4 regions of the Barnesiella sp. B2-R-119 genome follow, and region 3 is predicted to be linked to each of the others. Evidence: riboswitches for the same ligand, from Rfam matches in the RefSeq annotation. Region 3 holds a riboswitch; each other region holds the start of a gene.

Region 1 (8,232 bases), on a different contig from region 3:
ATTATACGTTTGTAGCGAGTGAAACGGGAACGTATCGGTTGCGATTCCAGATTTATGATGCGGCTAATCCCATAACCCATCTTATGCGTATTGTCGTTCGCAAAGAAGAGGTAGCTTATAGCCCTTATATAACTAAGGTTTATGAATATCGCCCTGCACCGGGACAGTTCGTCAATGAGCTTCCGAAATATACCGAGGGAGATACCGAAGAATCTATGCGGCAGAAAGTCGAAGATTGTTTGGCATACGATGCCCGTACGATGGTCTCGTTGGGTGGCTACGGCGGATATATTGTCGTCGGTTTCGACCATACGATTGTCAATCGGCCGGGAGAATATGATTTTAAAATATTGGGTAATGCATTTTATGCCAATGACAATCCTCGTCCCGATGCCCCGTTGGGAGGTAGCAGCGAACCCGGGATAGTGATGGTCTCGGTCGATACGAACGGGAATGGCATTCCCGATGACGAATGGTACGAGTTGGCCGGTAGCGAATATTATAAAAAGGAGACTTTGAAGAATTATGAAATAACCTACTATCGACCCGATGAAAACAAGGAGCCGGTGACTTGTTCCAATCCGAATATCACGGATTCTACGTATGTCCGGTGGACCGATAATCATGGGAATATAGGATATATATCGCAACTCACTTTCCATAAGCAACCGTATTATCCGCAATGGATTTCGGACAGTTCGATAACTTTCAAAGGGAGCCGGCTTGCCGATAACGCTGTCGATGAGAGTGGAAACGGGAGTTATTATGTCCTTTACGCATACGATTGGGGTTATGCGGATAATCACCCCAACAGTAGCGAAAAGTCCAATTTTAAAATCGATTGGGCGGTGGATAGCGAAGGTAATCCGGTCGATTTACCGGGTGTCGATTTCATAAAAATTTATACGGGAGTGAACCAATTCAACGGTTGGTTGGGCGAATGTTCGACCGAAGTAATGGGTGTTACCGATTTACATATAGAAGAGTGACTATGAGAAAATAGAAAGAAACGAGAGGAAAATAACTTAAAAAAATATAGTGCACACAGGTTCGGCTACTTGAAAAAGGTCCGCCGATTAAAAGGGAATCGGGTGTAAGTCCCGAACAGTCCCGCTGCTGTAAGCTCCATAAAAAGGTCCCGAGAATACTGAAAGCCACTGATTATGACGATTGGGAAGGCCTCGGTTACCGGAGTAAGTCAGAAGACCTGCCGTGTGTATTGTCCGAAAAGCTTGCGAGGTATGAGCTGTGACAAAAAACGCCGGGAAGTCCGGGAAAGTTTTGGAGGCATATAAGTGGTGTATCTTGCAAGTATTGAATGGGAAAGAACTATTTGTTTTTTATTTAATACTTAAAAGTTTAACAAAGATGAGAAAGATTTATGCTTTGATGGTATTGCTGTTTGCGGTTTTACAATTACCTGCACAAGTCCTTGTGCAAGGTCGTCCGCACCCTACGGCAAAGCCGCAGATGGTATCGCCGAGGGCGATTGCCGATGGAACTTTCACGATGGACATGATCGAAAACTGGTCTGGCGAAGGGGCTAACCGCGCTGCGTTCGTCGTACAATGGAATGCCGAGAGTGAAACATCGGCGTTGGTTTGGGGATTCCGTTGGGACGGTGAAGCTACTGGTGAAACGATGGCGCGTGCAATTGCCGCTTCCGACCCTCGTTTTTTCATCATGACCGAAACAGGAACGGCGTATGGTAGCACTGTATCGGGTTTTGGGTACGATGTTAACAAGAGTGGCGATTTTTCTATTACTAAGGACGGAGTAACACTTTCCCCTGATGAGAACGGGGTAATCTTATCTTCGTCGTATGGATATGACGGTTGGACTTGTACCGACCCCGAGGACTATTGGCAATCGGGCTGGTATCAAGGGTATTGGTCTTATTGGCTGAAATCGAGCGATAGCGATCCCTGGGGATACTCCGGGACCGGAATTACGGGCCGTAAATTGACTGACGGTTGTTGGGACGGTTGGAATTTTTCGGTAAACATGTCGTCTCAACCGTGGAAACCTCTTGCGCCGGCTCCTAAAAACGGGCCGACAGCTCCTTCTGTGAAAGTTCAACCCGAAGATGTGACGGTTTCTCCGGGAGAAGCGGTAACTTTTGCCCCTGAGTTCAAAGGCGATAGTTTGTATTTCCAGTGGTACAAAGACGAAGTCTCCATACAAGATGCCGAAGCGTCGTCTTATTCGATCGTTTCGGCGGAAACTTCCGATGCCGGGCGTTATTATTGTGTGGTGAGCAACATGCTCGATACGATTTCTACCGATACGGTTACGCTCGTTGTCGGCGATAAATCGGTAATAGCCGTTCCGGGAGAGGAACCGGGAACTGCCCTCGTGGTGTATGACGATTCGTATGCCTCTTTTTCGGGGATTTTGACGATCCCCCAAACTATCCTGATAGAGGGAGTATCTTACACAGTAGTCGGTATCGACGATATGGCTTTTATGGGGTGTGCTAAATTGACTTCGGTTACTTTTCCTTCGACTTTGAAAACAATCGGCGAAGGGGCATTTTACGGATGCAGCCGTTTGACATCTGTGGAGTTGCCTGCGCAAACGGTTTCGATCGGTAATGAGGCTTTCGGCGATTGTCCTCTTTTGGCAACCCTCTCTTTGGGTGAAGGATTGAAGAGCATAGGTCGCTCGGCCTTCGAGAATTGTATCGCTTTGACCGGTGTAAGTATGCCGGCAGATATGGAATCGATAGGGGCTTTGGCTTTCAAGGGCTGTACGAAGTTGGCTTCGGCTGCTCTGGGGAGCTCTTTGACTTTATTGGGCGATTCGGCTTTCTATGGCTGTTCGGCTTTGCAATCGGTGGAATTGCCGGTTACGGTATCCTCGGTGGGTACTCGTACATTTGCCGGTTGTTCTGCTTTGAATGCTGTCGGGTTAGGAAATGTTTCGGCTGTTGGCGAAGCTGCGTTTAACGGCTGTACCGCTTTGACTGAAATTGCGATACCGAATGGGGTCGAAACGCTCGGCAATTATGCTTTTTACGGTTGCAGTTCTTTGGCGACGGTGACTTTGGGTACACAGGAGCGTTCATCTTCTTCCTTGAAAACAATCGGTGATTATGCATTTGCCGAGACTGCTGTGAAATCGGTCGTATTACCCGACGGAGTGAGTACTCTTGGTAACTATGCCTTTAACAAGTGTGCTTCTCTGGCTACCGTTTCGTTGGGAAATAGTTTGACCGCTATCGGTGATTATGCTTTCAGCGATTGTGAGAAGTTGGAATCCGTAACATTCGGAAGTGCTCTCGAAACTATTGGTGAGCGTGCATTTTTCAAAGTGAAAATTTCTTCTCTTGTTTTGCCTGCTACGGTGAGAACGATAGGTGATTGGGCTTTTTATAATAATCCTTTGACGACCATAACTTTTAACGATGGTTTGCAGTCGATCGGCAGCAGGGCTTTCTATGGTGTATCGGTTCAAACGTTGAATATTCCCAATAGCGTGACCGAATTGGGCGGCTATGCATTTAGCGGTTGCAAGTCGTTGGAAACGGTGACTATCGGGACAGGTGTGACAAAAATAAGTGATTATGCGTTTAATACTTGTTCTGCGTTAACGCAGATATCTTATCCGTCGGTAATCGAAATCGGGGCGAGCGCATTTAAAGGTTGTTCATCGTTAACCGATCTACCTTTGACTGATAAGATTACTTCGCTCGGTAATTCTGTGTTTTCGGGCTGCTCTGCGATCGAGTCGCTTGTTATTCCGAATAGTGTGACCTCGATTGGTAGTTATGCCTTTGAGAAATGCACGAAGTTGACATCGGCGACTTTGGGTACAGGTATAAGCTCTATTCCCGATTATATGTTTAGCAGCTGTTCCGCTTTGACGTCGGTAGTTCTGCCGGAGAATATTACTGGGATCGGCAAATATGCTTTCCAAAGTACGGCCTTTACCGAGTTGCCGCTGACAGCAAGCATTACTGAGATAAAAGATTATGCTTTCAAAAGCTGTACGAAATTAACGTCGGTAGCTATTCCCGATCGGGTTACTAAACTGGGAACTTATGTGTTCCAAAGCTGTACGGGATTGGAATCTGCAAAAATAGGGGGTGGAGTTACTTCTGTGCCGAATTACATGTTCCACGGCTGTACGAATTTGGTTAATGTAGAACTTTCGGAAAAAGTGACTTCTATCGGCAATTCTGCTTTTTATAATTGTAAGGGCTTGAAATCATTGCCGGTTACCGAATCGATAACTTCTATCGGGACGAATGCATTTTACGGTTGTACAAGTCTTACTTCGGTAAATCTTTCCGATAAAGTAACCTCTTTGGGAGCTTCGGCATTCTATGGCTGTTCCAGTTTGACAGAAGCTGTTTTGGGAACAGGGATAACTACGTTGGGATCGAGTTTGTTCCGCAATGATGCTAAGTTAAAGAAAGTAGTTGCCAATGGCAAAATAGCTTCGGTTTCCACTTATACGTTTAATGGTTGTTCTTCTTTGGAACGTATCTATATTAACAATACACCGCCGACCGGTGCAAGTTCCAATACATTTACCAAAGTGCCGATAACCTGCCGGATTTATGTCCCTGCCCAAACTTGTCAATTCTATGCCCAGACCACCTATTGGAAGGATTTCGTAATCATGCCGTGGTTAGATGAATTGGAAATAGTATCGACTACTCCGTCGATGAGTTTCGATGGTGGGGAAGCGTTGGACGTTAAACCCGATACGAAAACTTTCGTGATAGAGTTTAATCGGACTGTCGTTAATACCGATAGCGTTTCGGCCATGTTGATACGTAGCGGATTCCCTGTCGAAGATCAGGAGTTGACCGTTTCGTACTCCGGTAACGAAGTGACCGTAATTCGTGAAGGAGAAGATTTGCCGAACGATCCTTATTACTACTTGGTATTGACAACGTCGGATAAACAGTTTAGCATATTGTTCAAGGTAACGACGGCTACCGGTATCGATGAACCGGTTGTCGAAAAGGAGGTGCGTTTGCGTGAATATTATTCGGTGGACGGGAAACTTTTGCCTCGACCCGTGCAAGGTATCAATATTGTGAAAACTGTGTATGAGGACGGTTCGATCGAAGTTTCGAAAGTTTATGTAAAACCAGAAGATTGTAGGCGATAAGTCTATGATTGTGAAATAGTAAAACGAAGATGTTCCCGGAGTTTCGGCTCCGGGACATCTTTCCAAAAAAATAGAAAGATGAGAAAATATTTACTTCTTTTTTTAGCTTTTTTCGGCAGTTGGTCTATGCCGGTCCGTGCCGTTTCCTTTTCGGATATAAATTATTGGATAGGAGAAGGGAATGTCGAAGCCATGTTAGTCATCGCTTGGAACGACGGGAAAACGCCCGGAGCGTTGGCGTGGGGCTATAAAGGGGAGGAGGAAACTACAATCGTGGAAATGTTGAACGATGTGGTGAAAACGGATCCTCGTTTGTTTTCTCTGATGCGTCGGCAAGGTGGTTACACGGTCGATGGATTGGGTTTCGACCTGAATGGAGAGAATACCGTTGCATTGGTTGTCGGCGGCGATACGACCTATCCTAAGTATAATGCTACGGGACAGTTTACAGCGACTCCGAACAATTACAAAAAATGGGAGTGTGTCGACAAAGAGGACCACTGGAATTCGCCTTCGGTCTCGGAAGATGGAGCATGGCATTGTTTGGCTCGAAGCGAAAGCGGAAACGAGGCTGAGACCGAAATCAATAAAATGCCGATACAAAATCGATATACCTATATATTTTATTACGATAAATCCGGTAGCGATACACCGGATTATGCCAATGCCGTAGCGGTAGAATCATATATACAGGAAGCTGTCGATTATTCGCAAGGGATATTTTTTGTCAATGAAGATTGGTATGGCTGGGATAACGGAACCATTAATTTCCTGACGAATGATGGCCGAATGTTTTACCGGGTATTCCGTCGGGAGAATCCCGATGAGAAGTTGGGTGTCACAACGCAGTTCGGAACGATTTACGGTGAAAAATTCTTTTTGATTTCCAAACAGGCGAAGTCGACCGAAGAAGAATCGACAGGGGGGCGACTGGTCGTGGCCGATGCCTTGTCGTTGGAAAAGATAGTGGCTTTTGATCAAATAGGCGGCGGTGACGGCCGTTCCTTTTTGGGTGTAGATGAGAAGACGGGATATATAGGAAGTTCATCGGGAATTTTTGTTTTCGATATTGAAAACATGAAGGTCGGCGATGTGATAGAAGGGACCTCGAATGACGAAGGTCTTTATTCGGGTCAGATAGGTTCTATGGTTCGAGCCGGTAAATATGTCTTTGCTGCGAAGCAATCGGAGGGCGTATTGGTGATCGATGCCGAAAACCACACCTTACAAACTACTATCGACCTTCCGTCTATCGCGACACTTGTGTTGGGGCGAGACGGAAATATTTGGGCTGCCGATGGGAATGCGTTGGTTAGAATAAATCCGGTTTCGTTCGAAACTTGGGCTCGGCCGTTACCTTCCGGTTGTCGGGTCGCCGATACATGGGGGGCATGGAATGCCGGGAGTTTATGCGCAGCATATAAATCTAACCTTCTTTATTTTGCCGATGAAAGTAAAAATAAAGTCGTATGCTATAATATAGATACCGATGAATTGAATGCATCGTTTTTTACTTTGCCCGATCAAGACGGGGAGTATGTGCAGATGTTCTATGGCGCGGGTTTGAGAGTGGACCCGCAGACCGATAATGTCGTGGTAATTTCTACGGAATCGGGTTATCTGTCCCATTACATGAACAATTGGATTCACATAGTGGACGGGACGAATGGCGAGCTGTTGAATACGTTACTTCCTGAGAAATACTATTGGTTCCCGGCTATGCCGGTATTCCCCGATAATGAATATCCGGTTATCTCTATTTCCGATAATTTGTCGGTGGGTAGTTCTCCTGTAAAAATTTCGCTATTAGAGAGTGTTTCCGATGCCGATAATCTTTCTGCGGCGATCGTTTCGACAGTCAAGGTAGAAGACCCCTCTATTCTTTCTGCCCGAATCGAGGGATATGATTTGATTCTTTCCGGCGAGAAATTGGGCGATACGAGTTTCACGTTAGCGGTCAATTCGAATGGGCGGGTAGAGACAAAAATGGTTTCGGTACATGTAACCGAAGTTAGTGGAATCGAGGAGGCAGAAAGTTTGAAAATCGTAGCTTCTCCTAATCCTGTCAGGGATATTCTGACGGTGAGAGCTTGTGTTGGCGCAGAATTGACCGTATTCGATCTTCGAGGTGTAGCTGTTTATCGCGATACGATGGTCGAGTCGGAGTCTCGTTTGAATGTATCTTCTTTACCGGCAGGTATTTATGTGTTGTCGGTGTGTGCAAACGATAGAACTGAGTATATTCGAATAATCAAACAATAAATATTAACTAATTAAATTTTTTTTTGACATGAGAAAAATATTACTTGTTTTTGCCGTTTGTGTATGCAGTGCGGTTTTTGCGGAAAACATCGTTTTAGATTTGTCGAATCCGGGAGACTTCCCTATCGAGTATGATGAGACTGGGTTGTGGGCAGATGTTTTTAATAATGATGCGATTGTTTATTCACAAGAATTTATGTTTTCGCACGCTTCTCCTTATTCCAATTATTCAAATGGATTCTTTGCCAGCAAGGTAACTGCCATATCGGCATCGGCAGGTACCGATGATCAATGGGGCTGTATGGCTAAGGGAGGCTTTGCCGGTGAGGGAACTCCCTATTTAGGGGCATATTGGGATGCCTATACCGAATCGACCTCCGATGCGAAGACTTGCGAGGTATACACTTCCGCTCCATATTATGCCGTAGGGTGTTATGTATGCAACAACCCTTATGTCTATTATGCTATTGAGAAGGGGAATCCATATTCGACTAAATTCGAGCAGGGAGATTGGTTTAAATTAGTTGCTCACGGTATCGATGAGCAAGGCACAGAGACAGGAACCGTGGAATATTATTTGGCCGATTACCGTTCTGAGAATGCCGACGACTGGAAATTGAACGATACTTGGGAATGGGTCGATTTGAGTGAATTGGGACAGATTGCTTCGATTTACTTTACGATGGAGTCGAGCGATACGGGTGATTATGGCATCAATACGCCGACGTATTTTTGTCTCGATAAACTTACCGTTTCGACCGAGCCTTCGTCAGTTGAAGAAAGTGTGGCTGCTCAGATGAAAGTTTATTACGACCGTTCTAACGGGGCTGTTCGTGTAGAGTCGGC
Region 2 (8,232 bases), on a different contig from region 3:
TGCGTGAGGTGGACCACGACTGTTGCCGTGCTTGTCGTACTGTCGGTTACTCTTGGGTTATCCGCTTGTATTTACGATCGGTCGTTCGACGGTCAATGGTATCATGCTTGTACGATTCGGGAGTTGGTGAACGGGTGGAACCCGATCTATTCTTCTGCGTGCAGCCCTACTCCTATCGATGGGTATACTGTTTTATGGGTAGAGCATTATCCAAGAGGAATCGAAACAATCGCAGCTACGATTGTTTCCTGTATGGGGAATCTGGATGCCGGTAAAGCATTGAATTTATGGTTCGTATTTTCTTCCATAGTATATATCTATTTATTCTTATGTTATTGTTTGCCGACGATGAATAAATATTTATGCATATGGATTGCTTTGGTGGTTGCTCTCAATCCGGTCGTGATTAATCAGATGTGTACCTATTATATAGATTGGACCCTTTATACGCTTTTGGTTATTTTTCTTATTAACATGTATCTCTTTTTTGTGAAAGGGATACAAAGGGCTTTGCATATCGACTTATTGTTATTGTTCTTTATTCCAGCGATAAAATTCAATATTTTCTTTTGGGTCGTGTTGTGGGGAGGAATCTGTTTCTTTGCATTGTTGAGAAAAAGCCGTTATAAACATTCCTTTCGATTGACTGCGGTATGTGCGGTCGTTGTTTTGTCAGGGATTGGTGTTGGTGCATACAATCCCTATCTGACTAATTGGAAAGAGCACGGTTCTCCTGTTTATCCTCTTTCGGGGAATGGTAAAGTCGATATTATGGATTGTCAGGTATTGCCGGCGATACGAGGAAAATCTAATGCCGAGGCGGCTTTAATATCGGTGGCTTCTAATCCTTCCGACGATATGCTGTCCGAAGACATACATGTGTTCGGGATTTCTAAAATCGATATTTTATCATCGGTCGCGTCTGATGTTCGAATCGGAGGATTCGGTATATTCTTTTTCGAAGCGATTTTGTTGTCTATCGTTTTGTTCGTTTGTACGGGGCATATTCGTCGTATGCGTTGGTATCTGTCGGTTCTTGTCGGGTTGCTCGTCTCATTGGTTATTCTTCCGTCGGGGTGGTGGGCTCGATATGTCGCCTTTTTCTATCTATTCCCGTTCGTTATGCTGTTTTATGCCGAACGGTTCGGGTTGAAAACCCGTTTCTCCCGTGGACTGCATATACTGATTCTTTCATTGCTTTCTGCCGACATTTTTATCTGTTTGTCTGGCTTAGCGGTCAAGAATATCGTGTATAAGGAAACGATAGATTATGTGTTGGAAAAGATGGAGTCTTCGCCGGGAGAGGCGAAGCTGTATACCCGGAACTACTCGTTTCTCGATAAATTGGAACGGCGTTCGATTCCATATAAATTATTCCCCGATACGGAAATGAAAGACAAGCTCGATATTCCTTGTCCTATTTATATGAATAGGACGGATTTCGATTTTGAAACCGACCAGCCGTGGATATTATCGCTCCGTCCTTCGTTTCAATTAAAGTGGAGCGATAATAATCGGTACGAGGGGCAAGACGAATGAGTTTCCGTCATGCGGGTTTAACTTGTTTTTTTGCTTTTTTTTCTTCCCAACTGAATGACCGGAGCTTGTCTTTCTCGGTTATGGTGCGTATAACCCGACAAGGATTTCCTCCGGCGATGACGTTGGACGGAATATCGTTTGTGACGACACTCCCGGCAGCAATGATACTATTGTCTCCTATGGTTACACCCGGAGTGATGGTAACTCCTCCGCAGATCCATACGTTATTCCCGACCGTAATAGGCCATGCGTATTCGAGCCATTCGTTTCGTCGCTCGACATCGGAGGGGTGACCTGCCGTATAGAAGCTCACGTTGGGGGCGATGAACACGTTGTCGCCTATGGTGATGGGAGCCTCGTCGAGCATAACGCAATTGTAGTTGGCAAAGAAATTTTTGCCCAAGTGAATGTTATGCCCATAGTCGCAAAAGAAAGGCGATATGATTATGAATTTTTCGGGTGTAGTACCGATGATTTCCCGAATGAGTTTTTCTCTTTCTTCTAATTGAGAGGGCCTCAGATGATTGAGTTCAAAAATTTTATCTCGGGTAGATAGCAATTGTTCGATTAGTTCGGGGATTACGGCATCATACAATTCCCCCTTTTCCATTTTCTCTTTTTCTGTCATATTTGTTTATTCTTCATTTATAAAATGAACTCCGTCTACTTTGGATAAACGTTTTTTTAAATTGTCCATCAGCGAACGGCGTATGCGTAGGGTCATCTCGCAATCCATATCGAATATTTGAGATACGATGGTGGGTCCTTCTTCCTTGACGATACGCATAACTTCGTTCATCAGAGGGTATTCGAATCCGAAATGTACCTCGTCTTCGACTTGCCGTTCGATTATTTCGTTCGCGGCAATGGCTTCGGAGGCGGCTTCGCGATAGGCGACGATTAGTCCGCTCGTGCCTAATTTTATTCCACCGAAGTATCGGACGACGACAATGAGAATATCGGTTAGTCCCGCCGAATTGATTTGTCCGAGGATAGGTTTTCCGGCCGTTCCCGAAGGTTCTCCGTTATCGTTCGAGCGAAAATCGGCTCGTTGGGGCCCGAGCATATACGCCCAGCAGACATGACGAGCATCGTAATACTCCTTTTGATATTTTTCGAGTTGCTTTTTGACGTCTTCCACCGATGAAACCGGTATGGCGAATGCAAGGAATTTACTCATCTTTTCTTTATAAATTCCTTCCGAGGTGCGCGATATGGTGAGGTAGGTATCGTCCATAAAAAAAGAGCTTACTTTAACGAACAAAAGTAAGCTCTTTTCTGCGAATACGCAAGTGTCAATATTTGTGTTCGTTGCTTTCCATTTCTTGGGCAGTGATAGGCTTGGCATCCATAGCTCGCCAGACGTAAACGATATAGGCGAGAACAAATGGGATAAGTAACGATACTATACTCATGGTTTTCAAGGTGAACAAGCTGGAAGAACTGTTGTAAATCGTCAGTGAGCTTTGCATGTCTACGGACGAGGGATAATAAGCCGTATGGTTATATCCGGCGATGAAAAACAGACTGAGAACTACTAAGATCGTTCCTATGCCCGAAAACCAGATTCCTTTTGTGAAGTGTTGACCGAAAACGGAACGGATAAGGGCGTATAACACCAAAACGACTCCTGTCAAAAACAGAATAGCGACCCACGGCATTTCCACGAAATTGAAGAAATATTTGTAGGGACGAACGGCGATAATGCCCGAATCGGTAGCTACTTCATAGCCGTCGGCCAACAGGGTCGCTGTAACGAACGACAGGAAGAGAATAACGAATAAAACGCCGTTGAATAATACTTGTTTCCGGGATTTCTCGAAAATGCTGTCGTTCTTGATATTGTTCATGAAATATAAGGCTCCTTGCGTACGGGCAAGAAATAGAACAGTAAATCCGAGCAAGAGATTACGGACATCGAGAATAGCTTCCAACCCGTGCCAATCGTTTGTCCAACTGCTGATAACCGGAGAGCCTATGGTTGTCAAGTTCCCTTTGTCGACGATAAAGTCCGACCCTGTAAAAAACGAGCCTACGGCTATACCTAATAATACGGGACCGACGATACCATTGATTAAAAGAAAGGTGTCGTAGGTCTTTTTCCCGAGGAAATTCCCGCTCTTTGAACGGTATTCGTATGATACGGCTTGTATGATAAAGCTGAACAGTATGGCCATCCATAACCAATAGGCTCCGCCGAAACTGGTCGAATAAAATAGAGGAAACGAGGCGAAGAACGCTCCTCCGAATACGACGAGGGTGGTGAACGTAAATTCCCATTTGCGGCCTAAGGAATTCACCATCATGCTTTTCTCGGTTTCGGTTCTACCCATGACTGCCAATAGGGATTGACCGCCTTGTACGAACAACAGGAATACCAATAATGCGCCTAACAGCGATATAAGAAACCACCAGTAGTTCTGGTAAAATAATTCATTCAGTTCCATAGTTTTTTATTTTTGTTCGGTTCCTTTTTTTATTTGTTTCAACATGATGCCTACTTCGGCGATCAACAGTACGGTAAACAGTACGGTAAACATCCAGAATGTCGTTTGCACCGAGGCCACTTCGATGTTAGAGATCGCTGCGAAGGTAGGCATGATATCTTGTATTACCCACGGTTGGCGTCCCATTTCCGCTACGATCCAGCCTGACTCCAAGCAGACATATCCGAGAGGAATCGTTAGAACGGCAATCCATAGCACCCATTTCAAATTTTGCAATTTCTCTTTATAGGATAGTACCAAAATGAAAATAAAGAATAAGAGGAAATAGCCTCCTAAAATAATCATGATGTGGAACGAATAGAATACGAACGGCACATGTGGAATGAGCTGTTCTACCGAGTCGATATATCCGTAACCGAAATATTCATAGTTTGCCTCTAACCTTGTTTTGGCTTCGTTCATGGCCTCTGTGTCGTTATCCTTTCGGGCGGCGTTGAAGTCGGCGAGAGCTGCGATGGCTAAACGGCCTCGCTCCATCTTTTCTTGGGCGGAAAGAGCGATGATTTCCTCTCCTTTCAGATTTTTGTCGACGTAACCTCCGTTAATAATATCGTTGATTCCGGGAACGAATCCGTCAATTTCCCGGGTCGCCAAGATGGATAACAGTTTGGGTATGGGTATGTCGAAAAGAAATTCTTTCTCGTCGTTGTCGTATTTCTTGTCGGGATTGAGTATCCCGAAAGCGATGAGTTCTTGTCCGTTTTTACCGTTGTAAACTCCTTCCATAGCCGCCAGTTTCATAGGCTGCTTGTCTGCGACCTGATAAGCGGAACCGTCGCCCGTGTAGGCTACGATGAGCGTGCCTATCAATCCTACCCAAGCTCCCACACGAATGCTGTTACGGGCTAAGAAATTCTCCCGGTTTTTAATCAGATACCAAGCGCTTACCCCCACTACGAATATACCGCCCAATACCCAGCCGGACGAGACGGCATGGAAAAATTTGTTGACAGCGACGGGTGAGAGTACCAGTGCCCAGAAATCGTCCATAACGTTTCGTGCAGTTTCCGGGTCGAATTTCATACCCACAGGGTATTGCATCCATGAATTGGCCACCAATATCCAAAGAGCCGATATGGTAGCGCCTATTGCCGTGAGCCATGTAGAGGCCAAATGGAATCTTTTGCTGACTTTGTTCCAGCCGAAAAACATGACTGCGATGAAAGTCGCTTCCATAAAAAAGGCCATAATTCCTTCTATGGCAAGGGGAGCTCCGAAAATATCGCCTACGAACCAGCTATAATTCGACCAGTTCGTGCCGAACTGAAATTCGAGGATAATACCCGTTGCTACTCCGATTGCAAAATTGACTCCGAAAAGGGTCATCCAATACTTGGTAATCGTTTTCCACCGTTCGTCGCCGGTACGGTAATAAATGGTTTCCATTATACCCACGATTACTCCCAGTCCCAATGTAAGGGGAACAAATAGCCAGTGGTAAATGGCGGTGAGTGCAAATTGTGCTCTCGACCAATCTACAAGGGAAAAAAGATCGTTCATGGTTACTTATGATTGTTGATTTTTAGGATTATTCGGAGTAATGAGATTCTCGATGACTTGGTTGGCTCTCTCCTCGTCGGTATCGTATTTCTGTTGCAAGATATTGGGGAAAAAGAATAACCGCAAGATAAAAAACATGATGAACAACTTGATGAGGATAATTGCCCAAAGAGTTTTACCTAAGGTCATGTTTCGAAATCCTTCCATATAAAATCGCCAGATTTTCAGAGGGATACTATTGTTTTTCAAAATCTTGTTTTCCTCCATGCGTATTATCTTCAACGAATATGTTCACAATATTCGGTAAAATTTATGATTAATACAAATTTGTACACATTATTTTTCGGATAAAATAAATTTCTATTTTTTTGAAGTAACGATTGGATTGTATGTTTGGTTTGGAATATTTTTAATAAAAAATAGAAAGGAGTCGATAATTTATGTTACCTTTGCAACGCATTGGTTTCAAAGCCCCGGTCGGGGTGTAGAATGAAAAGGGAATCGGGTGTGAATCCCGAACAGTCCCGCTGCTGTGAACTCCAAAAAAGGTTCCGAGAATACTGAAAGCCACTGATTATGACGATTGGGAAGGCCTCGGTTACCGGAGTAAGTCAGAAGACCTGCCATGCTGTTTGTCATTAGCTTTCGTGGGGTAGAGCTTGTGAATCTGCGGAGTAAATATAAAGCCGCTTGTTTGCATGGATTTTTAGGCATTATACCCGAAGGCTGTTTATGAAAGGATAGGCCGATGAAGACTTTTTATCGATGTGTGTGGGGTATGATGGTGTCGCTGCTTTGCGGTGTGGGACAAGCGAATGCCGATTCTTCTTCTCTTGACTCGATACAGACATTGGGAGAGGTAATGGTTACCGCCAATCGGTATAACGAAGTGATTCCTTCGCAGAAGCTCACCGGAAAGGAACTGAAAGCGTTGAATAGTTTTTCGGTCGCCGATGCCATACGTTATTTTTCCGGTTTGCAAATTAAGGACTACGGTGGCGTGGGAGGATTGAAAACTGTCAACATTCGCAGCATGGGTACAAACCACATGGGTGTTTATTATAATGGAATTCAGTTGGGAAATGCTCAGAACGGACAAGTGGATTTGGGCAAGTTTTCGCTTGAAAATATAGAGGAAATATCGTTGTATAACGGTCAAAAAAGCGAGATATTCCAGTCTGCTCGGGAGTTCGGTTCGGCGGGCTCTATCTATTTGACGACACGTCGCCCTAAATTTAAACCGGGAGAAAAATCGCATTTGAAAGCATCTGTGAAGGCCGGGTCATTCGATTTGCTGAATCCTTCGGTTTTGTTTGAATATAAACTTAGCGAGACGGTCAGCATGACATTCAATAGCGAGTGGATCAATTCGAGCGGGAAATATAAATTCCGTTACCGGCGGGTGACTCCTTCGGGAGAGACGGCATACGATACCACGGCTACCCGTAAAAACGGAGACATCGATGCCGTTCGGTTCGAAGGAGGATTGCAAGGTTACTTGCCCAACGGTTATTGGAAAACCTATGTTTATCATTATAGTTCCGAGCGGGGGATTCCGGGGGCTATCGTCAATAACGTGTGGCGCAACGGAGAGCGTTTGTGGGACCGGAATTCTTTCGTGCAGGGTGTCTATCAACAGGATATTACCCGCAAATATGGGATTAAGGTGAATGCCAAGTATGCTTTCGATTATACCCATTATATGAATAACGACGATAAGCTGATGCGAGTCGACAACCAGTATAAACAACGAGAGGTTTATGTATCGGTAGCCAATAAGTATTCGATATTCAGAAATTGGGACGTCTCGGTGGCATACGACATGCAGTGGAACGGTTTGTCGGAGTACATGTCGGCCGACCGGTACACGCACTGGATTTCGGCGGCAACGGCTTTTTCTCTTGCCGACCGTTTGAAAATGCAGGCCAGTGTTTTGGCGACTTTGGTCGATGAGAAAGCATCGGGACAAGTAAAAGCGCCTAATAAAAGTAAAGTGACTCCGGCGGTATTTCTTTCTTATCAACCGTTTAAAAAATACAATTGGGTGTTTCGCGCTTTTTATAAACAGATATATCGCATGCCCACCTTCAATGACTTGTACTATGCCGATATGGGTAACTCGGTGTTGAAGCCCGAGAGCGCTACGCAATACAATGTGGGATTTACTTATGCTGTCGCTCCGAAAACGGGTTTCCTTTCGGGGTTTCATGCAGGGGCCGATGTTTATTATAACCTCGTTTCCGACAAGATTATCGCCTATCCCAAAGGACAGCAGTTCCGGTGGACTATGCTCAATCTCGGTAAAGTCGATATCCGGGGTGTCGACGTTCAGGCTACGGCAACTTTCCGTTTGCCGTACGCAATAAGTTTAATGACGAAGGTGCAATACACCTATCAAGAAGCGATAGATATAACCAGTCCTCGGGATAACTATTACCGCGACCAGATTCCGTATATACCCTGGCATAGCGGATCGGCCATATTGAATTTGAGCTATGACGATTGGAGTTTGAATTATAGTTTCGTATATGTAGGGGAACGGTACAATCAGCAAGAAAATATCGAATATAATTATGTGCAGCCGTGGTACACGAGCGATATATCTTTGGTGAAATCGTTTCGGATAAAATCGGTGAACCTGAAAGTGACGGCCGAGGTTAATAATGTGTTTGATCAGGCATACGAC
Region 3 (8,232 bases):
CGAGAGGGAGATGGTTATCGTAGGCTTCCCAACTGAGAGCGCTCAAATCGGAATTGATTTCGAAGTTTATAGCGCCGGCTTTTGCTGTGTTTACCATACTGTATACATGGGTATTTTCCTTATTCCGCAAAGTCATTATGATTGTTTTGTGAAATAAGGTCATGTGTGCTTCAAAACCGAACGATTCGGCTATACGGGCTGTATTGCGTACAATTCTCGACGTATGTACTCCCGAAGCCATGAGACATGTAGCATATTCCGAAAGGAACTGCGATACGGCTTTAAGTTCTTCGTGTATACTGTTCACCTTTGTTGTATTGACTGATTTTTCGACGTGCAAAGATAGTGAAAGGTGAGTGCAAAGGCAAGCGGAAATTGCATTTCCGACTTGACTATGCAGAACCGCATCCTATTTTCGCATACTGTACAAAGATAGTGAAAGATAAGAGCAGGATAAAACAAATATATTTGTTTTTCATGTCGAACCATACTCTATTTTCGATTCAATCGCAAATTCGTGGGGGGGTAGACTTTTTGCATATATAAAGGTAGAAAAACCGGGAAGCCCGTTCTATTCTCCCCAAACGGTTTTTGCAATATTTTTCATTGTCGCTATTTTGTTCCACATTTCTTGTTCTGAAATCGAGCTGTTTCCCGATAAATTCCTGAAATTGCCTTGACAACTGAGATGAAGAGACTCCAATGGTAGAAGGCGTGCAGCGTTTTCGATATGATGAGTGATAGTGCTGGTAGATATCGGTTGGCTGCTTGAAGTCGATACAAGCCCTAATATAACGTCTTTGCTTTGACAATGTTTCAAGATGGAAAAGTCTATATTTTCATTTTCCCTATTACCGAAGTCGAAAGCTATGGCATTCGCTTGCGTAGAGAGTAGTATTTCTGCTATTTTTTCTCGATCTCGGGTATTCCACCATTTCTCGTCGAATTGTAAGGATATGCACATATCGTCGGGCTTGTCGTTTAAGCAGAGTTCGGTCAAACGAGCAAGTACGGTAGACAGAGATGCGAGGTCGGTATTATTTGCTTCGGATATTTGTTGAATATCGCAGCCTCCCGTTAAGTTCCAAGTATAGTCGCTGAATTGTAGGAATCGGCATCCCATATTGTAAAATTCTCTAATTACTTTTTGGTAGGTCTGTGCAATATCATGGGAGAGCACTTCGATGTCGGGATAATATCTTCCTGTATTAAGACGGTTCTCAGGACGGATTAATTCGGCTAATAAAGTCATTGGGGACGGTAGTAGAGCTTTTGCATACATGTCGCCTCCGATAATTCCGGTCAAATAGGTAAAGTGCTCTGTGACAGGTGGCGTCGATAAAAAATGATTGTCGAAGTCTATTTTCCCGCATATAACAGATTTATCATTTTCTTCTGACGTATCGTTTGGTTCTGTTTCGTGCCTGGAAATGTTTTGAAGATGATGAAAAAAATCCGTGTATCCGTTTGATCTATAATCTCCATCGGTAACGCATTTTAAACCTATCTGTTTGCATGTGTCGACAATGTGTTGGATTTCTTTATTTTCGATTTCCAGTAATTGTGCTGCATTTAGAAATCCTTCTTGAACTTGTTTGCGTGCTTCGATTAATTGCGGTGAATAAACAAAATTCCCAGTTATATCCACACTGTAAGGAATCATTCTTCTCATAACTGCATCATTTTACATATATAAACTATGTTATAGAAAAGCGTGTTTCTATAACATGGTGTATTTTTTTGCTTTCGCAAAAAATTTCTATCGGAAAAGTATTCGTTTTATCTCCTAATCCGCGAAGAGATAAATTTTATTATGTAACCGGCAGGTCTTCTGACTTGTTCTATTTTAGACGCCTTCCCAATCACATTGGATTAGTGGCATTGTAGTTGTTTGTCTAAAATCTATCGAACTACACAGCAGCGGGTCTGTTCGGGATTTGCACCCGATTCCCTTTTCATTGCTTTATCGAACGCGATAAAAGCAAACCGATTACAAGGGACAAAGTTATTTCCTTTATTTTATTTTACAATGTTTTTTCTAAAAAATCTTATATATAGATAGGCTTTCTTTTCTTAGTCTTTGTATTATTCGTAGCCGGCAATTCGGGCTATTAGTAAGGGCACATCGGTATTGTCGAGTTTCCCTTGAAAGTTTTCTGCTCCTAACCCAATCGCATAGAGCGGGACATAACCCGCTGTGTGAGAACTGCAAGACCATGTGATTTCGGCTATTTCGTTGAGAATCGTTTTGGCGGCTTCGGCTATCGGTTCATTGTTTTCATATAGAGATTTTATCAAGTCCCCTTGTTGGTTGTGTATAGTTTCTTCGTAAATTTTTTTAAGATGTGCTTCTTGTTTGGGGGATAAGTCGAGTTTGCTCCAAAAGCCAAAGGCATGGGATAGGGCTTTTTGTATAGTTTCCCATGAAATTTCGGTGTTTTGTTTACGCAGATTTTCTATTTCTTTTGTAAATGCTATTCCACTCATTGTTTGATATTGGAGTGCTTGTAGGTTGAGTGAGTAATTTCCGTTGCCTAATACTACGCCTCCGGTTTCGTGGTCGGCTGTAACGATAATGAGGGTTTCATCGGGATACTTTCTATAAAAATCATAAGCCAATTTTACCGATTCTTCCAAATCTTTTATTTCTCTGAAATTGGTAGCTCCGTCACGGGAGTGTCCTGCCCAATCTATTTTGGAGCCCTCTATCATTAAAAAGAAACCATTTCCTTTTTGTTGCAGAAAGTCTATTGCACATCGGGTGAGATCGGCTAAACAAATATCTCCCGGTTCACGGTCTATGGCGTAAGGGAAGTCTTTTTGGGGAAATAAAATCATTTTGGAGGCTACCTGTGATTGGCGATTGTATTCTTGTATGCCGAGAGCCAATGTATAGTTGGCTTTCGGAATCATATCGTATAGAGATTTTTTTCCTTCTGGCGACGGTTGTGTAAATTTATCTCCTGCATAGAAATCAAATCCGGCGGCGAGCATATCGACTCCTATTTCGTAACGGTTATTACGGTTTATTTGGTGAGCGAAAAAAGCGGCGGGAGTGGCATCGTCTATTTCTCCGCTGGTAATAATTCCAACAGGTATGTTTTTCTTTTGTGCTGCCACCGCTATACTATATATAGGTAGACTGTCTGCATCCACACCGATCGTATTGTTGTTGGTCTTTTCACCGCAGGCCAATGCCGTACCAGCTGCTGCCGAGTCTGTTACTCCTCGATTGGCAGAGTATGTGCTTACAAAAGTCGTATAAGGGAATTTCGAAAACAATAGCGGTAAGGGTCCTGTCTTACTGGTCAGTTCCCCGTAAAACATTTCAGTACCGTTAACTTGATTTATGCCCATTCCATCGCCGATGATATAGAATACATATTTGGGCCGAGTGGCTTGTGTTAATAAGACGGAAAGGATTAAAAGGCTAATAAAGAGTAGTGTTTTTTTCATCGTGTTTGTATTTCAATCCGTTTTACTTGATGAAACAAAGGTACTTAAAAACAGGAGAACCGGACTTCTCTTGGTATGAATTTTTGATTACATATCGTATGAAAGGGTCGATATTGAAGGGATATAAAAAAGGCTAACAGATAATGTTAGCCTTTTTTATAGAGTTATCAAAGGACTTTTTAATCTTCGATAGCAGCCTGCGCCGCAGCCACACGTGCGATAGGTACACGGTAAGGACTGCAAGATACGTAGTTCATACCGAGTTTGGCACAGAATTTCACAGATGAAGGTTCACCACCATGCTCACCGCAAATACCGACTTTGAGCGACGGTTTGGTGGAACGGCCTTTTTCCACGCCCATGCGTACGAGTTGCCCTACACCTTTTTGGTCGAGAACTTCGAACGGATCGGTTTTGAGGATGCCTTTTTCTTTGTAAATCTTTAAGAATTTACCGGCATCATCGCGAGAATAGCCGAATGTCATTTGAGTCAAATCGTTCGTGCCGAATGAGAAGAAGTCGGCAACTTCGGCAATTTGATCGGCCGTAACGGCTGCACGGGGAACCTCGATCATCGTACCTACTTTGTAGGCAACCGTGTCGCCGCGTTCTTCGAATACTTGTGCAGCGGTACGGTGGATAACTTCGGCTTGCATTCTCAATTCTTCTACAACACCTACGAGGGGAACCATGATTTCGGGGTGAACGTCGATACCTTTTGCTTTTACGTTCAAAGCAGCTTCGATAATGGCTCGGGCCTGCATTTCGGTTATTTCGGGATAGGTACAACCTAACCGGCAACCGCGGTGACCTAACATGGGGTTAAATTCTTCCAAAGCATCGCAAGCTAATTTTACTTCGTCGATGCTCATTCCCATCTCTTCTGCCAATTCTTTTTGAGTGGCCAATTGATGCGGTACGAATTCGTGTAGAGGAGGATCGAGCAGACGAATGGTTACACCCAGACCGTCCATAGCTTCGAATATTCCTTCGAAGTCGCCGCGTTGCATGGGCAACAGTTTGTCGAGTGCGTGGCGACGTCCCTCTTCGTCTTTCGACAGAATCATTTCGCGCATGGCTTTGATACGGTCGCCTTCGAAGAACATGTGTTCTGTACGGCATAATCCGATACCTTTTGCTCCGAATTTGCGGGCTACCGCTGCATCGCGCGGAGTATCTGCGTTGGTGCGTACGTCTACTCGGGTATATTTTTCAGCCAAATTCATAATGGCTGCGAAATCCCCGCTCATATCGGCGTCTACGGTAGGAACTTGTCCGTCGTAAACATCTCCGGTGGAACCATTCAAAGAGATCCAATCGCCTTCTTTGTAGACTTTTCCGCCCATTTCTACCGTACGGGCTTTATAATCGACTTTTATTTCACCGGCTCCCGATACACAGCATTTACCCATACCACGGGCAACTACGGCTGCGTGGGAAGTCATACCGCCACGAGCAGTAAGGATGCCTTGCGCCACGCTCATGCCTCGCAAATCTTCGGGAGAGGTTTCGATACGTACCATGATTACTTTTTTCCGTTTTTCGGCCCACGCCTCTGCGTCGTCGGCGAAGAATACGATTTGTCCGGTTGCTGCACCCGGCGAGGCAGGAAGTCCTTTGGCTACGACTTTAACGCGTTTGATGGCATCCTTGTCGAATACGGGGTGCAATAGTTCATCGAGTTTTTGAGCCTCCATGCGTTTCAAGGCAGTTTTTTCGTCGATGATTCCTGCGCGGAGCATATCCATGGCGATTTTTACCATAGCGGCTCCGGTGCGCTTTCCGTTACGAGTTTGCAATAACCACAATTTGCCATCTTGAATGGTGAATTCGAGGTCTTGCATATCTTTGAAGTAGTCTTCGAGTTTTTGTTGAGTTTCGATAAGTGCTTTTGCACATTCGGGCATAGCCTCTTCGAGAGAAGGATATTTGGTTGCGCGTTCTTCTTCCGATATACCTTGCAATGCAGCCCAGCGGCGAGATCCTTCGAGTGTGATTTGTTGGGGGGTGCGTACACCGGCAACTACGTCTTCTCCTTGTGCATTGATGAGGTACTCTCCGTTAAAGATATCTTCGCCGGTAGCAGCGTCACGGGTGAATGCTACACCGGTAGCCGAGGTATTTCCCATATTGCCGAATACCATAGCTTGTACGTTTACGGCAGTACCCCATTCTTCGGGAATCTGGTTCATACGACGGTAGAGAATGGCGCGTTCGTTCATCCAGCTATCGAATACAGCACAGATAGCTCCCCATAATTGTTCCCAGGGAGAAGCAGGAAAATCTTTTCCCGTATTTTCTTTAACGGCGGCTTTAAAGAGTTTTACTAATTCTTTGAGGTCTTCTACTTGGAGTTCGGTATCACTCTTTATACCTTTGGCCTCTTTGACTTTGTCCATCACTTCTTCGAATGGATCGATGTCTTCTTTCGTTTTAGGCTTCATACCCAGTACGACATCGCCGTACATCTGTACGAATCGGCGATAGGAATCCCATGCAAACCGCGCATTTCCCGATTTTTTAGCAATGGCTTCTACGGCGTCGTCGTTCATACCTAAGTTCAATACTGTGTCCATCATACCGGGCATGGAAACACGAGCTCCCGAACGAACCGATACCAATAGCGGATTCGAGGCATCTCCGAATTTCGTGCCCGTGAGGCTTTCGATATGAGCGATAGCCTTTTCTACATCGCCTTTGATTTCTTTTACAACAGCTTCCTTCCCTTGCTGAGTGTATGTGGTACAAACTTCGGTAGTGATTGTGAATCCGGGGGGAACAGGAACTCCAATTAAGTTCATTTCCGCCAAGTTGGCTCCTTTACCGCCCAGCAGGTTTTTCATGTCGGCACGGCCTTCTGCTTTGCCGTTGCCAAAAGTATAAACTCTTTTCATAAATAAATAAGTATATGATATTTTGTATTAAATATTGTTTCCTTTATTCGACTTTGTGACCCATTCGGAAAATCTTGTATAGAAACAATACGCAAAAATAAAGGATTCGTGCAAACCACAAAAATATTTTGCTACAAATTTTAACGCTGTGCACTATTTATTTGCTTTACCTGTCTCTTTCGTGAAAAATACTTATCTTTGCCGAATGTGGAGCCTGTGGTTTTCTGCATAATTGCATAGCCGAATTTATTTAGATGTTCGGTTCGTATTGTTTTGTTTGGCTTTGTAACTTATTAATTTTTTGTTTTGGCACGAAAAAAGAAAGAGCTACCCTTGTTGGAGCAGGTAGAAATAACCGGAGTAGCAGCCGAAGGCAAGGCTTTGGCACGAGTGAACGATTTGGTAGTATTCGTCCCTTTTGCAGCACCGGGAGATATAGTGGATTTGCAATTGATACGTAAGAAGCATAATTATGCTGAGGCACGTATCGTGAAATTTCACGCTTATTCTTCTTTGCGGGTAAATCCTTTTTGCGAGCATTTCGGTGTTTGCGGCGGGTGTAAATGGCAACATGTGGCTTATGACTATCAGTTACAATTTAAACGGCAGCAAGTGGAAGACAATCTTACCCGCATAGGTAAAATCCCTTTGCCGGAAATTTTACCTACCAAAGGTTCGACCAAGCAACAATATTATAGAAACAAGCTCGAATTTTCATTTTCCAATAAGTCGTGGTTGACTTATGAACAGTTGCAGACGGAACAGGAATTCGACTGTCGTAATGCGTTGGGATTTCATATACCCGGTATGTTCGACAAAGTCCTCGACATAAAAAAGTGTTGGTTGCAGGACGATATATCCAATCGCATTCGACTCTCGATAAGACAATGTGCTATCGATAATCATTATCCATTTTTCGATTTGAGGGAGCAGATAGGATTCATGCGGAATATTATTATCCGGACCTCTTCGACAGGAGAGGTTATGCTCATAGTCGTATTTTTCGAACCCGATATGGTGCGTATCGAACGAATGATGCAACATATAGCGGATACGTTCCCCGAGATTACGTCTTTGCTTTATATTGTCAATCAAAAACGAAACGACACGATTGCCGATCAGGAAGTTTGTGTGTTCCGGGGAAGAGATTATATTTGGGAAAGTATGGAAGGATTACGATTCAAGATAGGACCGAAGTCTTTCTATCAAACCAATTCCGAACAGGCTTATGAGTTATATAAGGTTGCCAGAGAGTTCGCCGGATTGACGGGAACCGAGTTGGTTTATGATCTATATACTGGCACGGGTACTATTGCCAATTTTGTGGCAAGACAATCCCGTAAGGTGGTAGGTATCGAGTATGTTCCCGAAGCGATAGAAGATGCCAAAGAAAACGCCCGTATAAACGGGTTGGATAATACTTTGTTTTATGCTGGCGATATGAAGGACATTCTTACAGAGGATTTTATAGAGGAGCATGGTCGTCCAGAAGTCATCATTACCGATCCGCCTCGTGCCGGCATGCATGACGATGTGATTAAGACTATATTGTTCGCTTCTCCTGAACGTATCGTTTATGTAAGTTGTAATCCCGCCACTCAGGCGCGCGATTTATCTTTGTTAGATGCAAAATACAAGGTCGAGCGGGTACAGCCGGTCGATATGTTTCCTCATACTCACCATGTAGAGAATGTAGTATTGTTAGTGAGGAAAGAATAAAATCTAAAATTTCGAGAAAGTGTAGGCCGGGTATATCGATACCCGGCCTTTTTTGTGGATAAAAGTATAAGGAATAGATAATAAAGTATTTGTCTTGATTTGCGAGACAGAGGTATTTTTGTACATTGAAAATATCTTAAAATTTTATCCATGAAAAGAAAAG
Region 4 (8,232 bases), on a different contig from region 3:
TTGCAAACCGGACATTGCGTATAGATGACACCTCGGTAACCGCACGAACGACAGGTATCTACCGGGTGGTTGATCGACCCGTAACCGATTCCTTCGTCGTGCATCACTTTCACGATTTTGAGAATGACAGAGACATTCTTTTTCGCTTCGCCGTCGAGCTCGACATAGGTAATGTGCCCACCTTTCGTGATAGCATGAAAAGGGGCTTCTTTCTTGATTTTCTCTACAATACCCACTGGTTCTTTCACATCGATATGGAACGAATTTACGTAGTAGTCCCGATCGGTCACGCCCGGAATAACACCGTAACGTTTGCGGTCCATACGAGTGAAACGTCCCGAAAGCCCTTCGGCCGGAGTAGCCAAAACCGAGTAATTGAGATTGTAGCGGGTCTTGTACTCCTCGACAACATTGTTCATCACTCGTATGGCATCATAGAGTGTGTTCCATGCCTCTTGGTTATGAGCATGGCCTTCGCCGTAAATAGCACACATCGCATTGTGCCCGCCGATGAACCCGATACCCAATGTCCCGCTATCGATGACATCGCCCACCTCGTCGTTGGGTTGTAGCTTGCCACCACCTTTCCAAACGTCGTTGCCCATCATAAACGGGAACTGACGGGCAAGCGCTTTGCGCTGATATTCATAACGCTCGTAGAGCTGCTCGGCAATCATCGATGCCACACTGCGCACTTTCTCCAAAAATAGAATACGGGCTTCCCGACGAATAGCATGCTTGTCGCCATCGGGGTGCAACTCCTCAGCCTCCCGCCGGGCCTCTATTGCCAACCGGGGCATATTCATCGAAGTAAAGGAGAGATTACCCCGCCCCCACGAACTTTTAACACCGTGTAAATTCTCGAAGACCCTCGTACGGCATCCCATCGTCGCCACTTCGTAACGAAAACGGTCGGGATCATCGGCTTTCCAAAGGTCGTTTTTGTTGTATTCGGTATCTAAAAAGAGGAAATTGGGGAAAAGCGAAGTAGAAGTCGTGCGACAGGCTTCGAGCAACAGGTCGAAATTAGGCGCCTTGAATTTGATTTTTCCCGCCATCGCACCCTCGAAATCGGCCATCGCGGCATCGTAATCCTCATCGGTGTAAGAGACACCGTCTTTTACCTTAAATATCTGTATGGGGAATACCGGGACTTCACCGCTACCAAGCCCCTCGACAGTCGCCGAAAGCAACTCCCGCATGACCATACGGCCTTCGGCCGAAGTGTCCGTCCCGTAATTTATCGAACTGAACACCACTTGATTACCTCCACGAGAGTGCATGGTATTGAGATTGTGAACCAACCCCTCCATAGCTTGATGCGTATCTTTACGAGTCATCTCGTAACTTTGTCGCCAAGCGGTATCGAGTTCGGCAGCAGAGACGCTCACCCCTATCTCTTTCAAACGCTCGCCCAAAGCGGCTTTCTGTTCTTCGGTCATATCGATCGAAACGATTTCTTTCCGAAACAAATCTTTCAACGCCGGCATATCTTCCATTCCGTGCAAACGACAAATAAAGCCCACCCCGTTTTCGAGATGCTTGCGGAAACTCTTCAAGACGCCCGGCGCCATAAAATGGTCGAAAGCCGGAATGGATTGCCCGCCGTGTTGCTCATTTTGGTTGGTCTGGAAAACGATGGTGGCCAACGTGGCATAACTCTGTATGGACTGCGGCGTACGCACCGTACCGTTCTTGGTATGGAATCCCCGGTTGAAGATGTCCTCCAAATCATATTGTACGCAAGTGGTCGTCTTGGTGGGATAGTAATCGAGGTCGTGAATGTGTATGTCGCCTTCCCGGTGTGCCCGTCCATAACGAACCCCGACCAAATATTTATAGGCATAATCTTTCGTGACCTCCGAGGCGAATGTCATCATTTGCCCTGCCGGTGTATGAGACGACATATTGGCATTGCTCAGGTTTACGTCGTTCTTCTCGACCGCCACGATACCGTCCATCACCTGCTTCATCGATGTGCGCTTTTCACGTTCCTTGGTACGCCACTCCCGATAAATGATAAATTTCTTCGCTACCGAGGGATTGCGCATCATCAATTTGCGCTCTACCAAATCCTGAATCTCCTCTACCGAGATATTCTCCCTATCAATGGCAGCGGCAACCTCGGCCGTAACTTGTTTAATAGAGGTCTCGTCGTCGTTCATACCGTCGGCACGATAGGCCTTAGCGATAGCCCGCTCGATTTTCTCAATCGAGAAGTTCTCTTTGGATCCATCACGTTTCGTAATGGTAATACATGCATAGTCCATGCTGATTGTTATTAAAGATTCGATACTGCGAACGCCTCCTCGAACGTTCATTTGCTTCTCTCCCACTTCGGCAGGTCTTCTGACTTTTCCCAATCCGAAAACGCCTTCCCGATATTCAGAAACAGATTCTTTATCAGTGGCCTGTGTCAACGGACTTTTGCAGGAATTACAGCAGCGGGACTGTCCGGGATTCTCACCCGATTCCCTTTTTATCGATTGTGCCTCACAGCGACAACCGAACCGAAATGCGAGTGTAAAGGTACATAAATTCTTTCCAAGAAAACAACAAATCTACACACAAAAGTTTCCTGTTTTGGAAAACTTTTAGAATTATTTTATCAAGAAAGTTTCCCAAAACAGGGAATTATTGCCCATCAATATAGCACTTTTATTTTTTCTGAAACTGCCCGAAAAGATAGTGTTTTCATAGAGTCTCTCAACTTTACTTGTCGGTTTTCTTACTATTACAAGCGAGGTCGATAATCAGTGAGAATATCGGCTCAGTAGGAAATCTAAGGGAATTGCCCTTTTGCACAACCATAAAGTGAAAAGCCCGCCCTTCTCCCCCTGCGTTTTGCCATGTAAAATATAGGCAAAGTGGCACGTAGTGACAGAGGGAGTAATACTACAAAAATACTATATGCCATCTTTCCAACCCCTCTCCTTAGAAACTATTGTTTCTTCGGTGTCTCCTCTATATGGCTAACATAGTACCCCGTAATACTACGGGACACGGCAGGGGAGGAGATTGCAGCCCAATCCGTTCCCCTTGCTGCGTTTTTTCAACCCCTCCGTCCTTCGGACACCTCCCCTATATTTTGCTGTGCAAAACACAGAGGAGGAGTACACTTTGTATAGAAATTTAAGCAAGAATCAACCTTTCACCGAAAAGTCCGGAATGTGTTTGTTGACAAGTGGTTCATCGCTAAAATTCATGCCTACCCTACGGATTTTCGGCTGAACCGTAAAAGGCGGTTCAGTAGATACTGTCGGAATCTAAGGACGTTCATCGAAAACAAAAGGAGGAATACGTAGAAAACGCTATTCCTCCCTATTATAAAAGTACCCAATCGATTTTACAAAATGAGCATGGCATCGCCATAAGCCCCGAAACGATAACCTTCTTTCAATGCCGATCCGTATGCCTCCAAAACGATGTCATAACCACCGAACGCAGCTACCATCATAAGCATAGTGGAAAGGGGCATGTGAAAGTTCGTCACCAAATTGGTTGCCACAGTGAAATCGTAAGGAGGGAAAATAAACTTATTGGTCCAACCGTCATACGTTTTCATGTGTCCCCCCGTACTTACAGCACTTTCTATCCCTCGCATCACCGATGTACCCACGGCACACACTTTACGACCCTCGTCCTTAGCATGGTTCACGAGTTCCACCAATTCGGGAGTCACTCTCATCTGCTCGGAATCCATCTTGTGTTTCGTGAGGTCCTCGACATCGATTTCACGAAAATTACCCAAGCCGGAATGAAGGGTGAGGAACCCGTAATCGATTCCTTTAATTTCCATTCGTTTCAACAGCTCACGGCTGAAATGCAGACCGGCGGCCGGAGTGACAACAGCACCTTCGTTACGAGCAAAAATATTCTGATACCGATCGGCATCCATCTCTTCTACCGGACGGGCTATATAGGAGGGCAACGGCATTTCTCCCAACTTGTAAAGAGCTTCCTTAAACTCATCGTGGGAACCGTCGTAAAGGAATCGTAACGTGCGCCCTCGCGAAGTCGTATTGTCGATTACTTCGGCCACCATAGAATCGTCGTCGCCGAAATAGAGTTTATTTCCGATACGAATCTTACGAGCCGGCTCTACCAAAACGTCCCACAACCGATTCTCTTCGTTCAATTCCCGTAACAGAAAAACCTCTATCTTAGCTCCTGTTTTTTCCTTATTGCCGTAAAGACGAGCCGGAAAAACTTTGGTGTCGTTAAACACGAACACGTCTTTCTCGTCGAAGTATTCGATAATTTCCTTAAAAATGCGATGTTCTATTTTCCCCGTCTTCCGGTCGATTACCATCAACCGGGATTCATCACGGTTTTTAGCTGGATATTGAGCGATTTGCTCTTCAGGTAGTTTGAATTTAAATTGGGACAGTTTCATATCTTTAATTATTATTCTTTTTTCTCTTCTTCCAAAACGGGTTCCACGTCTATATGGTCTATCATGTCGGCGACCTGTTCGACCGAAAGGCAATCGGCAAGAGTCACGTCGCCCACTCGTGTACGGATCAATCCCACAAGGTGGGCTCCACTACCGAGCGCCTCTCCGATGTCACGAGCCAAAGCCCGAATATAAGTTCCCTTGCTGCACACGACCCTGATTTTGATTTCGGGCAATTCGCAAGAAAGCAACTCTATTTCGTCGATAACCAATTCTTTGGGCTTCAAGTCGACCGCCTGCCCTTTACGGGCCATATCGTATGCCCGGCGGCCATCGACTTTACAAGCCGAATAAGAGGGCGGTATCTGCATAATCGAACCGACAAATCGAGGTAAAGTTCGCTCTACACTTTCACGGGTGATATGTTCATGGGGATAAACGCCATCTATCTCTGTTTCCAAATCGAACGACGGTGTCGTCGCTCCCAGACGCAAAGTCGCTATATATTCTTTGGTCTGATATTGAAATTCTTCTATCCGTTTCGTCGCTCGTCCCGTGCATATAATCATCACGCCCGTAGCCAACGGATCGAGAGTTCCCGCATGCCCCACCTTCAATTTTTTTTGTTTGATGCGGCGGAGTATACGCACCCGTATGCGCTTGACCACATCGAACGAAGTCCAATGAAGCGGTTTATCGATATATATGATTTCGCCTTCGTTAAAGTCCATATCGGCGATATTAGTGAACAAGCGAATAAATTATAGCACAAGCTCCCATCGCCACACAATAGATAGCAAAATACACTAATTTGCCATTATTGACTAAACGGAGCATCCACTTACACGCCAAACACCCCGACACGAATGCGGCAAGAAATCCGATAATCATCACCGGTACGGACAATCCCGACTCCGCAGGAGAAAACCCTCCTTTCATCAAATCAAGAAGAGCCTCGCCCAAAATAGGAATAATCACCATAAGAAACGAGAATCGGGCCACCTGTTCTTTTTTGTTTCCCAGCATGAGTCCGGTCGCAATAGTCGTACCGGAACGCGAAAGTCCGGGTAAAACGGCTACCGCCTGCGAGAGACCGATGATGAATGCATCTCGATAAGATATATCTTCTTTCACCCGAGGCCGGGCATAATAAGCGAATGTCAACAACGCCGCAGTTACCAGCAACATGATGCCGACCAATAACAAACCGTTGCCAAAAAACGATTCTACATAGTCTTTCAGAAACAGCCCTACGATACCTACCGGTATCATGGACAAAGCTATTTTTGCCAGATATTTCGTTTCGCTATTCCACGTAAAACGGAAAAGTCCACGAAACAAAATCTCCACTTCCTTCCATAGCACAACAATCGTACTACATACTGTCGCCGTATGCACCAACACGGCAAAAGTGAGGTTTTCTTCACCTTGTATACCGAACAATGCATTCGCGATTTCGAGGTGTCCGCTGCTACTTACCGGCAGATATTCGGTGAGCCCTTGCACGAGGCCCAATATAAGAGATTCTAACCAAGTCATAATGTGATCAATGAAAATTAACGATATTATTTCGAATTACGCATGATCGCATAGACCATGAAAACGAAACCTGCAAAAGCTATACCGGGCGCCAACACGATACGACGGAAACTAAATATATCGGGGTTATAGGCCTCCGGTGTAGTACCGGGCCCCAGCATAAGCAGGAAACCGACGACGATCACAACGAACGCCACAGCTATAAGTATAATATTAGTCTTGCCGAGGGCAAACTCCGTTTTCTTTTGCTCTCCCGGAACAACGGACTCAGATTTCATTTTCTTAGATTCCATACATAAAAGTTTTTTCAAATATAATACAGGTCATCTCTATCCATACGAATATAACGATTAACAGCCCAATAAGCCGAAACCGCCGTTAAGATAATCCCTAAAATCAAAACCGACAAAAAGACCAATACCATCATGGGAACAGACAGCAGGGTCGTGAAGTTCTCCATCTCGGACATCAGATAATATATGCAACCCGAAAGCAACAACATAGCTATTACCGATGCAACGATACCGTTGATCACATTGGAAACGATAAAGGGCCGACGAATGAATGCCGGTGTAGCCCCCACCAGTTTCATCGTGTGGATAAGAAAACGCTTGGAGTAAGCTCCTAATCGAATCGTATTGCTTATCAACGCAAACGAAATGAGCATGAGAACTATCGCCAATGCCAATAACACCAGTCCTATACGACTCATATTGTCATTGACCGACTGGATAAGGTCTTTCTGATAAAGAATATCGCTGACGATTACTTGTCCACGGAGATTTTTTTCAATGACGGCCAAACTGTCGGTATTGGCATAATCGGCTTTCAATTTAACCTCAATAGACGATTGAAGCGGATTGACTCCCAACACGTCCTCGGGATTTTCTCCCAACTCGATCATCACCTCTTTCAAGGCATCTTCCTTCGATATATACTGCGCCGCCTTCACATATTTGGAACGTTCGAGCATTCTTTGCAGTTGATGCACCTGACGCTCGCCGGCCGATTCGTTCAAGACAATGGAGAAACCTATGTTTTCTTTGACATGACGGGATAGATTAGTCGCTAAAAATCCCATCAAAACCATAATCCCCAAGATAAAAAGAACCAATGAAACGCTCAATGTCGAAGTCATTCGGGCATTCAGAAAAGAAATCCGTTTGCTGAAAGAAGCCTTATTGTTCATATCTCTCTTTTTTACCAAATCGATGCACCTTTTTATGAGGGAAAGAACCTCTGTTAATAACTATTTCGACATCATTATCCCCTCTCTTTTTTTTCATATCGGAAAGCAAAAGGATAGTTTTAGCCCAAATTTTATGCAAAATAAAGTCTATATCGTTGAATTCGCTTCTTTTATTCACATATTTTAATAAATTCTATCTCAACTTATGATTTTCGAAATGCGCCGCCGTTTTCATTTTAAAGAGTACATACCCTATGGCACACAACACACAAGCCGTCGCATAGACCGTTGCATAATTCGATACTTCGGCTATCTGTCCACCGATGAGAACACCCAGCCCAACCCCTAAATCCCAAGCGGTAAGATAGGTGGAATTGGCTGTTCCCCGTTGATTATTGGGAGCCAGATTGATAAACATGGTCTGATAGGCCGGACAAATACAGCCATAGCCCAACCCCAAAATAACAGCCGCCCCATAGTACCCCCATTCATTACGCACGGCTACAAAAATCAGATAGCCCAGCAAAGAGAGCAACATGCCGACAAGGATATTACGGGTGACATATCCCCGGTTAAGCCAACGGCCCGAAGTGAGCCTCGACAAAATCAACCCTACGGCCAACAAAACAAAGAAAAAACCAGCTCCCGAATCGATACCCAACTCTTCTTTACCATAGACAGCAAGATAGGTGGAAAGCACACCGTAACTGAACGAGAAAAATATAAGCGTCAAAGCCTCGGGCATTCCCTTCAAAAGCAGGAAACGGTCGAGCGAAACCGGCGGCTTTTCAAGTATCGGCTCGCGGCGATAGGGCATTCGAATAGTCGAAACGCATATCAGCCCGATCGTGGCAGAAACCATCGAAAGCAAAAATATATAATCGAAATTGGCAAAAGAATCGTGAATATAAAGCGACAACGTAGGCCCGACGGCCATAGCCAAATTGTTGCTTACTCCGTAATATCCTATGCCTTCGCCCCTACGGGACGACGGCATGACATCGATAGCCACCGTGCTATTGGATACGGTAAGAAGCCCGAACGCTATCCCGTGCCCGGCACGAATAATGGCGAATAACAAGAGCGTACCGGCCAACAGATATCCCCC

The links. A riboswitch is a leader RNA that binds a small molecule or an ion and turns the genes downstream of it on or off. The one in region 3 is predicted to bind cobalamin.
Region 1: another riboswitch for cobalamin. It lies ahead of NBH06_RS10855 (leucine-rich repeat protein); the one in region 3 lies ahead of NBH06_RS11515 (uroporphyrinogen decarboxylase/cobalamine-independent methonine synthase family protein).
Region 2: another riboswitch for cobalamin. It lies ahead of NBH06_RS10840 (TonB-dependent receptor plug domain-containing protein); the one in region 3 lies ahead of NBH06_RS11515 (uroporphyrinogen decarboxylase/cobalamine-independent methonine synthase family protein).
Region 4: another riboswitch for cobalamin. It lies ahead of NBH06_RS09780 (anaerobic ribonucleoside triphosphate reductase); the one in region 3 lies ahead of NBH06_RS11515 (uroporphyrinogen decarboxylase/cobalamine-independent methonine synthase family protein).

Annotation. Positions count from the first base shown of each region.
Region 1 covers NZ_JAMOKL010000005.1:123,590-131,821, forward strand. Annotated here, with positions in the region: gene NBH06_RS10850 (cell surface protein) at 1-989, shown strand, start outside; cobalamin riboswitch at 1,029-1,229, shown strand; gene NBH06_RS10855 (leucine-rich repeat protein) at 1,369-5,124, shown strand; gene NBH06_RS10860 (DUF5074 domain-containing protein) at 5,203-7,386, shown strand; gene NBH06_RS10865 (DUF4465 domain-containing protein) at 7,415-8,232, shown strand, end outside.
Region 2 covers NZ_JAMOKL010000005.1:113,891-122,122, forward strand. Annotated here, with positions in the region: gene NBH06_RS10810 (hypothetical protein) at 1-1,539, shown strand, start outside; gene NBH06_RS10815 (sugar O-acetyltransferase) at 1,547-2,167, opposite strand; gene NBH06_RS10820 (IMPACT family protein) at 2,174-2,776, opposite strand; gene cydB (cytochrome d ubiquinol oxidase subunit II) at 2,835-3,986, opposite strand; gene NBH06_RS10830 (cytochrome ubiquinol oxidase subunit I) at 3,993-5,546, opposite strand; gene NBH06_RS10835 (DUF4492 domain-containing protein) at 5,553-5,813, opposite strand; cobalamin riboswitch at 5,990-6,188, shown strand; gene NBH06_RS10840 (TonB-dependent receptor plug domain-containing protein) at 6,295-8,232, shown strand, end outside.
Region 3 covers NZ_JAMOKL010000006.1:105,639-113,870, forward strand. Annotated here, with positions in the region: gene NBH06_RS11510 (threonine/serine exporter family protein) at 1-307, opposite strand, end outside; gene NBH06_RS11515 (uroporphyrinogen decarboxylase/cobalamine-independent methonine synthase family protein) at 572-1,672, opposite strand; cobalamin riboswitch at 1,805-2,006, opposite strand; gene NBH06_RS11520 (alkaline phosphatase) at 2,086-3,456, opposite strand; gene ppdK (pyruvate, phosphate dikinase) at 3,636-6,350, opposite strand; gene rlmD (23S rRNA (uracil(1939)-C(5))-methyltransferase RlmD) at 6,657-8,069, shown strand; gene NBH06_RS11535 (DUF2961 domain-containing protein) at 8,220-8,232, shown strand, end outside.
Region 4 covers NZ_JAMOKL010000004.1:340,060-348,291, reverse strand. Annotated here, with positions in the region: gene NBH06_RS09780 (anaerobic ribonucleoside triphosphate reductase) at 1-2,270, opposite strand, end outside; cobalamin riboswitch at 2,323-2,530, opposite strand; gene queA (tRNA preQ1(34) S-adenosylmethionine ribosyltransferase-isomerase QueA) at 3,347-4,396, opposite strand; gene truB (tRNA pseudouridine(55) synthase TruB) at 4,408-5,127, opposite strand; gene NBH06_RS09765 (undecaprenyl-diphosphate phosphatase) at 5,138-5,935, opposite strand; gene NBH06_RS09760 (DUF3098 domain-containing protein) at 5,962-6,228, opposite strand; gene NBH06_RS09755 (cell division protein FtsX) at 6,243-7,124, opposite strand; gene NBH06_RS09750 (MFS transporter) at 7,318-8,232, opposite strand, start outside.